Regions from separate parts of the Microbispora sp. NPDC088329 genome, predicted to be linked through region 1. Evidence: riboswitches for the same ligand, from Rfam matches in the RefSeq annotation. Region 1 holds a riboswitch; each other region holds the start of a gene.
What was found. Region 1 has a riboswitch for cyclic di-AMP ahead of AB0O28_RS06765 (C40 family peptidase). Riboswitches for the same ligand answer to the same signal wherever they lie in the genome.

Region 2: it holds a riboswitch for cyclic di-AMP, as region 1 does, so the genes downstream of both, AB0O28_RS08835 (CHAP domain-containing protein) here and AB0O28_RS06765 (C40 family peptidase) in region 1, are expected to answer to the same signal.
Region 3: it holds a riboswitch for cyclic di-AMP, as region 1 does, so the genes downstream of both, AB0O28_RS36550 (GH25 family lysozyme) here and AB0O28_RS06765 (C40 family peptidase) in region 1, are expected to answer to the same signal.

The regions. Positions count from the first base shown of each region.
Region 1 is NZ_JBFBIP010000002.1:504,201-508,647, reverse strand. Features, by position in the region: gene AB0O28_RS06775 (NYN domain-containing protein) at 1-76, shown strand, start outside; gene AB0O28_RS06770 (NlpC/P60 family protein) at 212-1,174, shown strand; cyclic di-AMP (ydaO/yuaA leader) riboswitch at 1,480-1,633, shown strand; gene AB0O28_RS06765 (C40 family peptidase) at 1,708-2,280, shown strand; gene AB0O28_RS06760 (hypothetical protein) at 2,516-3,421, shown strand; gene AB0O28_RS06755 (glycosyltransferase family 4 protein) at 3,530-4,447, shown strand, end outside.
Region 2 is NZ_JBFBIP010000003.1:324,131-328,577, forward strand. Features, by position in the region: gene AB0O28_RS08825 (excinuclease ABC subunit UvrA) at 1-858, shown strand, start outside; gene AB0O28_RS08830 (hypothetical protein) at 975-1,439, shown strand; gene AB0O28_RS08835 (CHAP domain-containing protein) at 1,685-2,365, opposite strand; cyclic di-AMP (ydaO/yuaA leader) riboswitch at 2,380-2,511, opposite strand; gene AB0O28_RS08840 (HAMP domain-containing sensor histidine kinase) at 2,732-3,907, opposite strand; gene AB0O28_RS08845 (response regulator transcription factor) at 3,904-4,447, opposite strand, start outside.
Region 3 is NZ_JBFBIP010000031.1:27,147-31,593, reverse strand. Features, by position in the region: gene AB0O28_RS36570 (flavin reductase family protein) at 1-157, opposite strand, end outside; gene AB0O28_RS36565 (hypothetical protein) at 323-526, shown strand; gene AB0O28_RS36560 (oxygenase MpaB family protein) at 499-1,962, opposite strand; gene uppS (polyprenyl diphosphate synthase) at 1,959-2,663, opposite strand; cyclic di-AMP (ydaO/yuaA leader) riboswitch at 3,038-3,179, shown strand; gene AB0O28_RS36550 (GH25 family lysozyme) at 3,191-3,913, shown strand; gene secD (protein translocase subunit SecD) at 3,971-4,447, opposite strand, start outside.

The DNA of each region.
Region 1 (4,447 bases):
GGCCGAGTCGGTGCGCCGCATGGGCGCCCGGCCGGTGCCCTCGCTCCTCCTGCTGCGCCGGCTCGGCCGAGGCTGAACGACGTGCGCACGCTCCGCTCCGGCGTCGTCGCCGCGCGTGATGACCGCCGCGAATACCTGCGAATAGGTTGAGACTTCATGATCGCCTAGATAGAGTCGCGCCGCAGGTTTCGTTGATCCAAGAGGGGGCTCAGTGCGAGGGCGTGTGCCGGTGGCCGCCGGTTTGGCCACGGTGGTCCTGCTGACGCCGGTGACGGGCGCGCAGGCGGATCCGAAGCCCACGGTCGCGCAGGCCAAGGCGAAGCTGAGCAAGCTCAACAAGCAGGCCGACACACTCGTGGACCGCTACAACGCGGCCAGCGAGAAGTGGAAGAAGGCGAGGGAGAAGTACCTCGCGATCAACGGCGACTACAAGAAGCAGAACGTCCGGGTGGAGGCGCTCCGCTCCGGGCTGGTCACGATGGCCGTCAACAGCTACCAGGTCGGCGACATGGGGTCGTTGGGCGGCGTCTTCTCCGGCGGCGACCCCGACTCGATGCTCAGCGGCCTCGCGACGCTCAACCACATCTCCGCCGAGCGTGCCGGGCGGCTCAAGGAGTACGAGAGCGCCATCAAGGACCTCAAGGACCGCCGCGACCGCAGCAAGGCGCTCTACAAGGAGGCCACTGACGTCAGGGGTGAGCTCGCCGACGAGAAGGAGAAGGTCGACAAGCTCGTCAGGGAGCAGATGAAGCTCCTGCGCTCACTCGGGACGTTCAACCCCGGCAACCCCAACAGCCCCGGCGTCGTCTACACCGGGCCCGCGTCCGGCAACGCGCTCGCGGCTCTCCAGTTCGCCTACAAGCAGGTCGGCAAGCCGTACCGCTACGGGGGCACCGGACCGGACGGATGGGACTGCTCAGGGCTCGTGCAGGGCGCCTGGGCGGCGGCCGGGGTGACCCTGCCCCGGACCAGCTACGAGCAGTGGGCCTGGGGGGCGAGCCGCCGGGTCTCGCTGGACGAGCTCCAGCCGGGAGACCTGCTCTGGCATGCCGGGTACGGGCATGTCGGCATCTACGCCGGTGACGGCAAGGTCGTCCACGCTCCGCAGACCGGCGATGTTGTGAAGATTGTCACACTTGCCGAGTATCACGCGATCGGCGCCGTCCGCCCCTGACGTCCGCGACTTCTGTGCTTTTTGTGGCTGCTGTGACCGGATTCGCCGCCCGTTGCCAGGATTGTGAGCAGAGTCACATTTAGCCCTTTCGCGCTGCGGGTACGCTGCCGTTTCTTCTTGGTGACCTTCGTTATCCGATCTTTATGCGACGGGAGGGCTTTGCCGAACGCGGCGGGTCCTCGGTAGCTTCTGGGCCGCGGCGAGCACGCCTCGCCGTCGCGAGCCCGGTCCGGCCGGCCGGTCGCGCAGTCATCCACCGTCATCGGCGCCCTTCACCACTCTCCCCTTCGCGGGATCCCCCCGGCGCCGGTGGCATGCCGAGTCCGTGCAGTCAGGAGGCACGGAGCCGGGGAACCATCGACCTTCACCGAAGGTCCGGGGTGAATCGGCGCGTCGCGCGCCGTAGGGCGACTTCCCCGCCCGAACCCGTCAGCTAACCCGGTAGGCGTGAGCGGAAGACCCGAGGAGAGATCCTGTCTACCACCCCCGCTAGTCTGTCCCGTCTTGCCCGAATTGCCCTTGGAGGTGCCGCTTTGACGGCATCCGTAGGGGTCGCCGGTGCGCAGCCGGCGGCGGCCGACACGGTGACGGTCACGGTCGTCAAGACGGACACAGCGGCGAAGACCGCCGCGAAGACGACCACGAAGGCGAGCACCGGCACCACCGCTCGCAAGGCCGCCGTGAAGAAGCAGCAGACCAGGAAACGCGCCGCCAAGCGGAAGATCGGCAGGGGCGTGCTCCAGCAGGTCAAGGCCGAGCGCGCGGTCAAGGCCGCCAAGAAGCAGATCGGAGACCCCTACCGCTACGGCGCCACGGGACCGGGCGCGTTCGACTGCTCGGGCCTGGTCCAGTACGCCTGGCGCCAGGCGGGCGTACGGCTGCCGCGCACGACGTGGTCCATCCGCAGCGCGGTCAGGAAGAAGGTGTCCTGGGGTCACTTCGAGCCCGGTGACCTGATCTTCACGAGCGGCGGCGGCCACGTCGGCATGTACGTCGGGCACGGCAAGATGATCCACGCTCCGCACACCGGCACGCGGGTCCGGATCGACAAGCTGGACGCCTACCGGAGGAGCACCTTCGTCGGTGCCGTCCGTCCGGGCGTCTGACGGGCACCGGTCACCAGCCCCCTCGACCGGCGCCGTCCCTACGGCCCCGCCCACCTCGCCGAGGTGGGCGGGGCCGTGACATGTGCTGGTTAGCATGCACGGCGTGACTCCTCCATCCCCTGAAGGGGACGGTCTCCCGCCGTGTCCGGCTGAGATGTCCCCCTGCCGGATGGACCCGGCAGTCCCCTCGCCAGAGCGGACGGCTCCGCGGACGGCGACCGGCGAGGTCTCCGCGGTGCCCGGGAGCGTGGCGGCGCCTGCGCGGGCCGATCGGCGCCACGCCGCAAACCCGCCCCACAGGTTCCGTCTCCGCCGCACGGCGGCCGTCGCCGTCGCGCTGGCCGTGCTGCTGGCCGGGCCTGCCGCCGCGGCCCCGCCCGACCCGCTGCGTCCCCTGCTGACGCGTGCCCGCGCCGCCGTGCGGGAGCATCCGGACATGTGGACCGGCGCCTCCGTCGTCCGCGGCGAGCGCGTCGTCGTCGTCGGGTCGCCCGGGTCGCTGGTCGCCGGGATCGCCGCGCTGGCCGGCGAGGCGGACCGTACGGTGACGAGGGTCTGGGGAGGACACGGCCGAGGACACGAGGGCGCGGTGGTCCTCGTGCCGCGCACCGAGGAGCAGGCGGCCGTGCTGGCCTCGCCGGCGAAGGTGGACGATCTGGCGGCCGTCGCCACGGCCGGCCGGGTGATCGTGCAGCCTGCCGCGTTCGCCCGCCTGACCGCGACCGGCCGTCTGGTCGTCGTGACCCACGAGCTGACGCACGTCGCGACCGCCGGCCCCCGCGCCGTGCCGATGTGGCTCATGGAGGGCTTCGCCGACTATGTCGGCTATCTGGACAGCGGCCTGCCGGTCCGGACGATCGCCGCCGAGCTGGCCGCCGACGTGGCCGCGGGGAAGGCGGCGCTGCACGGTCTGCCGGGGCCCGCCGACTTCGCCGCCAGGCCCGCCCAGGCGTATGAGGAGGCGTGGCTGGCCTGCCGCTACATCGCCGTCCGGTTCGGCGAGCGGAGCCTGGTCGCGCTCTACCGCGCCGCGTCGCGCGAGGAGATCGGCGCGGCCCTGCGGGAAGTGCTCGGGCTGACCGCCGAAGGCCTGACCCGCGAATGGCGGACCTACACGCGCGAGCAGCTCGCCCCGTCCTGATCACCACAGGGCGTCTTCACAGGGCGACGGCGAGGCCACGGCTGCGACAATGCGTTCTCGGGCGGCGCGCGGGCGGACCGCCCGGCCACGCCGGCAGCGGGGGTGAGGATGACGAAGCGGACGCTGATCATCACGAACGACTTCCCGCCCAGACCGGGCGGCATCCAGGCGTTCGTGCACGGCCTCGCCTCGCGCAGGCCGCCCGGCTCCGTGGTCGTGTACGCCCCGTGCTGGAAGGGCTGCGAGGAGTTCGACGCCCGCCAGCCGTACGAGGTGGTCCGTCATCCCTCCTCGCTGATGCTGCCGACGCGCTCGGTGGCGAGCAGGGCGGCGGCGCTGGTCGAGGACGGCGCGACCGTCGTCTTCGGCGCGGCGGCGCCGCTGGGGCTGCTCGCCCCCGCCCTGCGCGCCGCCGGCGCGGGCCGGATCGTCATGCTCACCCACGGGCACGAGGCGTCGTGGGCCCGCCTGCCGGGGGCGCGCGCCCTGCTGGGCCGCATCGGCGCGGGGGCCGACGTCGTGACCTATCTCGGCGAGTACACCCGCCGCCGGATCGCGCGGGCCGTTCCCGCATCCAGGCTGGTACGGCTCGCGCCGGGGGTGGACACCACAGCCTTCCGCCCGGGAGCGGGCGGCGACCGGGTCCGCGCGTCGCTCGGCCTGGGAGACCGCCCGGTCGTCGTGTGCGTCTCGCGGCTGGTGCCGCGCAAGGGCCAGGACGTGCTGCTGCGGGCCTGGCCGCTCGTCCTGCGGCGCGTACCCGGCGCGGCCCTGCTCCTGGTCGGCGGCGGCCCGTCACGACGGTCGCTGGAGCGGACGGTCGCCCGGGCCGGCCTGCGCGGCTCGGTGGTCGTCACCGGGTCCGTCCCCTGGGCGTCCCTCCCGGCCTACTACGACGCGGGCGACGTGTTCGCCATGCCCTGCCGCAGCAGGTTCGGGGGCCTGGACGTCGAGGGCCTCGGCATCGTCTATCTGGAGGCGTCGGCCACCGGGCTGCCGGTGGTCGCCGGGTCCTCCGGAGGCGCC
Region 2 (4,447 bases), on a different contig from region 1:
GTCGACATCCCGCTCGGAGTGCTCGTCGTCGTCACCGGAGTGGCCGGATCGGGCAAGAGTTCGCTCATCCACGGGTCGATCCCCGCCGGCGCGGGTGTCGTGTCGGTCGACCAGGGCGGCATCCGCGGCTCGCGGCGGAGCAACCCGGCGACGTACACAGGGCTGCTCGACCCGATCCGCAAGGCGTTCGCGAAGGCCAACGGCGTGAAGCCGGCGCTGTTCAGCGCCAACTCCGAGGGCGCCTGCCCCACCTGCAACGGCGCCGGCGTCATCTACATGGATCTGGCGATGATGGCCGGGGTCTCCACCACCTGCGAGGAGTGCGAGGGGAAGCGGTTCCAGGCGGCGGTGCTGGAGCACAAGCTCGGCGGGCGCGACATCAGCGAGGTGCTCGCGATGCCGGTGGAGGAGGCCCAGGAGTTCTTCGGCTCCGGCGAGGCGCGCACGCCGGCCGCGCGCGCCATCCTCGACCGGCTCGCCGACGTCGGGCTCGGCTACCTCACGCTCGGCCAGCCGCTCACCACGCTGTCCGGCGGCGAGCGGCAGCGGCTCAAGCTGGCCACCCACATGGGCGACAAGGGGGGTGTCTACGTCCTGGACGAGCCGACCACCGGCCTCCACCTCGCCGACGTCGAGCAGCTGCTCGGCCTGCTGGACCGGCTGGTCGACTCCGGCAAGTCGGTCATCGTGATCGAGCATCACCAGGCCGTCATGGCGCACGCGGACTGGATCGTCGATCTCGGTCCGGGCGCCGGTCACGACGGCGGCCGGATCGTCTTCGAGGGCACTCCGGCCGATCTCGTCGCCGCCCGCTCCACCCTCACCGGCGAGCATCTCGCGGCCTACGTCGGCGCCTGACCGGGGCCGTCGGGGCCGTCGCGGGCACCGCGACGGCCCCCCGCAGGAACATGTCGTCAGGACACGTCAGGCACTAGGGTGACCGCGATCGCCTGCGTCGGCAAAAGGAGATGATCATGACCACCGACCCGACGATGACCCGGATCGGTCAGGGGGTGGAGTTGCATCACCACCAGGGCCGGCGTGAGGCCGCGCGCGACCTGTTCGCGCAGATCTGGGACGACATCGGCGGTGAACAGGGCGACCCGCTGCATGTTTGCGTCCTCGCCCACTCGATGGCCGACGTACAGGACGACGTGCACCAGGAGCTGATGTGGGATCTGCGTGCGCTTGCCGCCGCCGATCTCGTCACCGACGAGCGGGTGGCCCAGGCCGGGGTGCCACTTTCCGTGGCCGGCCTGTATCCGTCCTTGCACCTGAACCTGAGTGAGTGCTATCGCAAGCTGGGCGACTCAGGCCGCGCCCGTGAGCATCTCCAGCAGGCGCGGGCCTTGATCGGCGAACTCGGCGACGACGAGTACGGGCGGCTCATCAGGGGCGGCCTGGAGCGGCTGGCCGAACAGTTGGGCGAGGCCACCTGACGCGCTCCGGTTTGATCGAGTCGGACCCCACCAGGAACGCCTGTCCTTCTAGGATCACTGGGTCTGTTGGAGGCTCGATCCTTGCCCCGATCGACCCGGCCGGACGGCCCCGCTCGGGAACCCGTCGCGGATCGCGGCGTGCGCATGCACAGCGATAGCGGGCGGCACTCCGGTCCTTCGCGTGGACGGCGAAGCGCGCCGGGATCGCCGGCGCGCTTCGGGGTCCGTGCCGGACCGCCGGCCCGTCAGGCGGAGGCGGTGGTGGAGGCGTCCGCGGGATACATCGGGTAGCCGTACCCGACCACCTGCGAGGTGGGGCGGGTGCGGGTCTCGACGGCGCCGCCGTCGCCCGTGTTGCCCTCGATGGTCCGGATGGTGCCGTCGCCGTTGTCCTTGACGACGAAGCCGACATGCACGATGTCGTCGATGTCCTTGCTGCCGTTCCAGTTGAAGAACACCACCGCGCCCGGCTTGGGCGTCTGACCCCAGCGGCCGTGGTCGGCGAACCAGCGGGCGTGCTCGACCGTGTAGGCGTCGGAGCCCATGACGGGCCCGATGCCGAGCTGGTCGCCGACCCAGGAGACGAACATGTCGCACCAGGCGGCGTTGAGGTAGCCCTTCAGGGTGCCTCCGTCGCGGGCGAGGGTCTCACGGGCGCGGGGCGAGGACATGTACCACTGCTGGAACTTGGTTCCGCCGCCGGCCGCGTTCTCGCTGATCCCGACCTGGCTCCTGGCCAGGGTCAGCACGTCCGCGGCGCTGATCTTGGGCAGCGTGGAGGCGATCTCGGCCATGGACTGCGAGGCCGCCGGGCCCTTGCCGGCGTGCGGGTTGTCGGCGTGCGCCGCCGGCGACGCGACCAGCACGGTGGCGGCGAGGGCCCCGCCCGCGAGGGCAGCGCGCATACAGGTGTTGAGGACGTGCATGGTGGGGCGAACTCCCTTACTTCCATGCCGCCTACCGGGTTAGCTGACGGGTTCGGGCTGGAAGTCGCCCTACGGCAGGCATGCCGATTCACCCCAGGAGAGGTGGGTCCCCGGCTCCGCGGACGCGGACTCGGCGGCCGGGCGGCAGGCCGGTATCGGCCGGCCGCGTCGGTCTGAGGAGGGCTTCTTGACCATTGAGATGAGCAAGTGCGCCCTGAGATGCCTAAAAGGTAATAGACCAGGTCAAACCGGTCAAGTTAGACCAAGTCAGATTTTACGGTGCTTAGTGCGGCAAGTCGGGCGGGGTGGGTAGCAGGCCGCGCCACGTGATCATCAGGGGCGCGCCGTGGCGCGCGCAACCCGTGATCACCCGGGCAGGCGCACGGTCACCGCCAGGCCGCCTTCCGGCCGGGCCAGCGCCTCCGCCGTGCCGCCGTGTGCCACGGCGATGGCCCGGACGATGGACAGGCCCAGCCCCGCCCCCCGGGCGGAACGCACGCGGTCGCCGCCGAGCCGGCGGAACGGCTCGAACATGTCGTCCACCTCGTACGGCGGGACGAGGGGCCCGGTGTTCTCCACCGTCACGCTCACCCCGGCCTCGTCCTCCCGCAGCCGGACCCAGACCTCTCCGTCGCGCACGTTGTACTTGATCGCGTTCTCCAGCAGGTTGAACAGGCAGCGCTCGAGGAAGAGCGGATCACCCTGCGCGACCGCCGGGCGCAGGTCCTCGTGGACGACCACCTTCCCGCGTCGCGGCTGCAGGTCGATCTGCTCCATCACCGTGCGGACGACCTGCCGCAGGTCGACCGGCCTGCGGCAGGTCACCTCCTGCTCCGACTGGGCCAGCATGAGCAGGCCCTCGATCAGCCGCTCATACCTCGCGTTCGTGCCCAGCAGCGCGCGGGCCAGCGCCTTGAGGTCCTCCGACGCGGCCGGTTCCTCCAGCGACACCTCAAGGACCGTACGGTTGACCGCCAGCGGGGTGCGCAGCTCATGGGAGGCGTTGGCGATGAACCGGCGCTGGGCGTCGAACACCCGGTGCAGCCGGTCGAGCATCGCGTCGAAGGTGTCGGCGAGCCGTTTGACCTCGTCCTGCGGGCCGCGCAGGGCGATCCGCTCGTGCAGCGTGCTCTCCGACAGCCGCTGCGCGGTCTCGGTCACGCGGTCGAGCGGGCGCAGAGCGCGGTCGGCCACCAGGTAGCCCAGCACCACCGCGACGGCCCCGACCAGGATCATGACGATCACCGTCGACCTGAGCACGTCGCTCAGCACGTCCGCCGCCCCCTGCTCGACATTGGTCCGCACCCGCTGCGCGAGCAGGTCGCCGTCGGGCAGCCTGCCGCCGGGGACGGCATCGGGGGCGCCCGCGCCGGTCACCTTCGACGCCACCGCCACCACGAACCGCTGGTTGAGTGCCCGCGCGGTCAGCAGGTGGGTGAACCACAGCAGCACCGACCCCGCCAGGAGGAACAGCCCGCCGTACAGGAGGGTGAGCCGCATCCGCAGACCGAGCCCGCCCCACAAGGACAGGACGCGGGTCACAGCCGGTACCCCCGGCCCGGCACGTTCTCGATCACCGGCGGCTCGCCCAGCTTGCGGCGCAGCGAGGTGATCGTGACGCGCAGCACGCCGGTACCGGCGCCGGCGTGCTCGTCCCACACCTTCGCGCGCAGCCGGGCCGGGGTGACCAGCCCGCCGCCCGCGCTCATCAGCTCGTGCAGCACGTCGAACTCCTTACGCCCCAGCGCCACCTGCCGCCCGTCCCGCACGACCGTGCGGCGGGCGGGGTCGAGCCGGATCCCGGCCCGCTCGATCGCCGGCGGCACCGCCCGGGGCGTGCGCCGGGCCAGCGCCCGGATCCGGGCCACCAGCTCGGCGAACGCGAACGGCTTGACCAGGTAGTCGTCGGCGCCCAGGGACAGGCCCCCGACCCGGTCCCGCACCCGCCCGGCCGCCGTCAGCATGAGGATGCGGCTCGCCCCGCCGGCGCCGACCAGCTCCCGGCACACCTCGTCTCCGTGCACCTCGGGCAGGTCGCGGTCGAGCACGACCACGTCGTAGTCGACGTAGGCGGCCAGCTCC
Region 3 (4,447 bases), on a different contig from region 1:
ACGCGAACGACTGGCAGGCGAAGCCCACCGGTTCGCCGTCGTCGAGGCCCGTGACCACGGTCACGCCGCTCGCGAACATGCCCAGCGCGCGCCGGAATTCGGCCGGCGTCGGCGGCGCCGCCCCGGTGAACTCGGGGTCGGCGGGTGCAGCGGTCATGGACTCACCTCGCGTACGTGTCGATGCCTCAGGTAACGAACTTACAAACCCCCTCGTGTGCGACTCGCAGGGGGATCCCGGTCAGCGGAAGGCGCGTACGGGCGGATTCGCCGTCCGGGCAGGTCACCGGACCTGCCCGCGCCGGTCTCGCCGGTCACGGAACCGATGGGCATCGCCCGGCCGGCCGACGGGGGCCACGTCGTCAACGGCCGGTGGCGGTTGTCGTCGGACACCGGCCGCTGCGACTGGATCTTCCTGGGCGGCATGCTCGGCGACGCCGGGGGGCGAGACGGCCGACCGGTGCGCTCGATGAATTCGGCGAGGGGAACGTGGCGAGGCCGTCAGGACTGGGCGAACAACTGGTCGTAGGCGCCGGAGTGCCGGCGGCCGGCCATGAAGCTCAGGAACCGGCGGACGAAATCGCCACGGGTCAGTCGCTCGCCGGTGTCGCCGCCGCCCGGGTCCTGATCGAAGGCCGTCCGGAAGAGAGCCCGGCACTCCCGCGCGTCGATGACCTGGTCGTCGTCCCTATCGGTGACGTCGAACAGGACCTCGGCGATCCTGACCAGGGCGGGACCGGCCATGGCGGCCGCCGCCGCGGCGTACTCGTGGCCGGTGATGCGTCCGTCGCCGTCGGTGTCGAGCTCTTTCTGCAGCTCGCGCCACCAGTCGGCGAAGGCGGCGAACAGGCGGTCCTCGTCCTGGGTGTCCAGGTCGAGGCGGGTGGCGATCTCCCGCGCCATCGCGGCGAGGTCGGGCCAGTCGAGGTGACCGTCGCCGGTCTGGTCGAGGACCTCGGAGAAGAACCGCGCGGCGGAGCGCTGTGCCGAGTCGCCGGTGGCCTCCGTCTCCCGATCGGGCGTGAGGAGGCGCAGGAGCGCCCCCGCTTTCGCCACGCCACGGCGTAGCCCTTCCAACGTGGGTAGCCCTGTGAGCGCGTCGCCGCCCCGCTGAGGCGCGTAGGCCGGATCAAGCATCGTCATGACCGTGTCGAGCCGTGTCCACGACTCCGGCAGCAGCCGCGTCGCGAGATGCGTGGACAGGTAGGCGGCGTGCATCAGCGTGCGTGTGCCCGGCACCTCGGCGAGCCCCAGTCGCGCGCGGAGCGACTCGGGCAGCGACGCCACGACGACGGCGCTGGCCGTGGGCCCGGCGAGCGCCCTGCCCGCCGCCCACACGGCCGGCCGGTCCCGTAGCAGAGGGGGAGCGGGCACCTGCGCGAACAGGCGGTCGAGGATGACGTGGACCGCTTCGGTGTTCTCCAGCCGCTCTTCCACGAAGCGCGCGTAGTAGCGCCAGAACTCCCGCAGGGTGGGCGGCAGCTTGCCCCCGTAGGGGTCCATCAGGGCGAGGAACGCCCGGAACTCGGCGTACAGCCGGTCCAGGGCGGGGCCGTCGAGGGACTCGCCGCTCAGCCGGCACATCGTGACCGTGGACTCGAACAGCGTCGCCACCACCCAGGCGCGCGCCTCGGAGTCGGCGGCGTTGAACGGGCGGCCCTCCGCGTCGACACCGGTGATGCGGGCGTGCAGGCGGTTGAGCCGGGCCGCCTCCCGCTGCCGCACCTGAATGTCGGGGTCGACGATCCGCTGCGTGCTGAGCACGGTGTTGCGCAGCCGCCGCCACGGGTGCGCGACGAAAGTCGAGTTGGTGATCAACGCCGCGCCGATCTGCGGGTGCGCGGCCTCCAGGACGATGGCCCGGGTCGCCACCAGCCCCCAGCGTGCCTGCCGGGTCAACCGGTGGAGCATCGATCCCGGGCCGAGCGGATCGGCGTCGGTTCCGGCTGCTGCTGCGTCGCTCATCGACATCCCTTTCCCATAGGGGCCGGTGCCTGTACGCCGCCGTACCGGCGCTCGCGCCGCCGGTAGGCCTCCAGGCACTCCCAGAAGTGCTCGGCCCGGAAGTCGGGCCACAGCACCCGGGGGAAGACCCATTCGGCGTACGCCACCTGCCACAGCATGAAGTTGGAAATCCGCTGCTCTCCGGAGGTGCGGATGACCAGGTCCACCTCCGGCATGTCGGGGTGGGGCAGGCGACGGGCGAAACTCTCCTCGGTGACCTGCTCGGGCGGCACCCCGTCGCGGATCAGCGACCGGGCGGCCTCGATGATGTCGCGACGACCGCCGTGATCGAACGCGACCGTCAACGTCATCCGCCGGTTGTCGTGGGTCAGCGCCGTCAGGTCGGCGATGTCCCGCGCCAGCGCGGGCGGGATCCGCGGGTCTGTGACCCCGAGGAACCGGCATCGGATCCCGCGTGTGTGCAGTGACAAGGCGTGTTTGCGTATGGCGCGCCGCACCAGGCGCAGCAGGACGTCGACCTCGGGGGCCGGGCGCCGCCAGTTCTCCGTTGAGAAGGCGTACAGGCTCAACCACTCGACGCCGGCCGTGTGCGCTGCCTCGATGACGTCGATCACGGCGGCCTCCGCCGCCCGATGCCCCGCGGTGCGGGGCAGCGACCGCTGCGCGGCCCACCGGCCGTTCCCGTCCATGACACACGCCACGTGATGAGGGATGCCTCTCACACCGCCCGCCTCGAGGAGAAGCACAAGACCACTCCCGTCGTTCGTCGCGATCCCCTCCCCAGGTTCGGGAGGGAGGAGGAGGGTGATCCCTCCGGAGACGGACTCTTTCACGCAGGGCAATTGATTGACTACTTACCGTCGGTAGCCGTGATCCTTACCCCGGACTGACGGGCCCGAGGGTGCGCCGACGCCATCTCGCCGCGGCAACTCGCGCGCAGGTAAAGACGCCTTTTGTCCTGTTTACACCATTCTGGTGCGGTGTGTACCTTTAGGTGCCACGGCAATGGGTACCGGCGGTCTCCGCCTTCTCGTGTCCGTTGCCGTGTCGTTGCCCGGTCCACGCGATCAGGATGATCGCGCGGCCGCCGAATCCGCGTCCTGCGGAGCCGGGGACCCATTTCCTGGGGTGAATCGGGCGCAGCCCCCAGATGCGTCCGTAGGGCACTTCCTGCCCGAACCCGTCAGCTAACCCGGTAGGCGGCATGGAAGCAAGGAGTCAACCCCGTATGCCCACCCATCGGCTCTCCCTCGGCCGCCGGCCCTCCCGCCGGCGCCTGCGCTCCGCCCTCGCGGCGGCGACCCTCGCGGTCTCGGCCGCCTCGGCCACCGTCACGGCGGCCGTCGTCCTGTCCGCCCCGGCCTACGCCAACCCGCACACGTACGGCCAGGACGTCTCCGGCTACGAGGCCGACCACGACTGGGTGAACAGCCGCGCGCAGTTCGGCTTCATCAAGGCCACCGAGGGAACCTCGTGGACCGACTCGTCCTTCCCCCGCCACTGGCGGGAGCTGGAGAAGAAGGGCATCGTCCGCGGTGTCTACCACTACGGCCATCCCTCCAACGACCCCGTCGCCGAGGCCGACCACTTCCTCGAGGTGGTGAACGCGCAGCCGAGCAAGCCCGGTGACATCCTGGTGCTCGACCTGGAGACCACCGACGGCGAGTCGGTCGCACATGTCAACAAGTGGGCCAAGACCTGGCTGGAGTACGTGACGGCCAAGACCGGGACCAGGCCGATGTTCTACAGCGGCTGGAACTTCGCGAACGAGTACGGCGGCGGCCTCGGCCAGTACCCGCTGTGGGTGGCCCACTACAGCAAGGCCCCGGGCGACATCACGCCGCCCGCCGACTGGAAGTCCTGGGCGATCCATCAGTACACCGACTCGCCCATCGACCAGAACGTCTCCGCGCTGACGCCCGCTGAGCTGCGCGCACTCGGCCGGCGCTGATCCGGCGCTGATCCGCTCTCGTGGCCCCGGGCACGTCCCGGGGCCACGACTCGCGGCTCAGACGACCGCGCCCGATCCGTCACGAGTGACGGGCCTGCGGCGCGGGGCGGCGGGAGCGGGCGGCGGCTGCGAGCTGCGCCTCTCCAGCGCGATCGCCACCGGCCCGGCCACGAACGACGACGACAGCGTGCCGACGACGATGCCGATCAGCAGGGCGACGGCGAAGTCGCGCAGCGAGTCGCCGCCGAACACCGCCAGCGCCGCCAGGATGAACAGCGCCCCGAGCCCGGTGTTGACGGTGCGCGGCACGGTCTGCAGGATCGCGGCGTTCACCACCCGGTGGAACGGCTCCCCGCGCCGCACCGGCCACAGCTCGCGCACCCGGTCGAAGAGCACGACCTTGTCGTTGACCGAATAGCCGATGATCGTGAGCATCGCGGCCAGGAAGACGCCGTCGATCGGCTTGCCGAGCCAGGCGAACGCGCCGACGACGACGGCCGCGTCCACGAACAGCGCCGCCACGGCCGCCGTGCC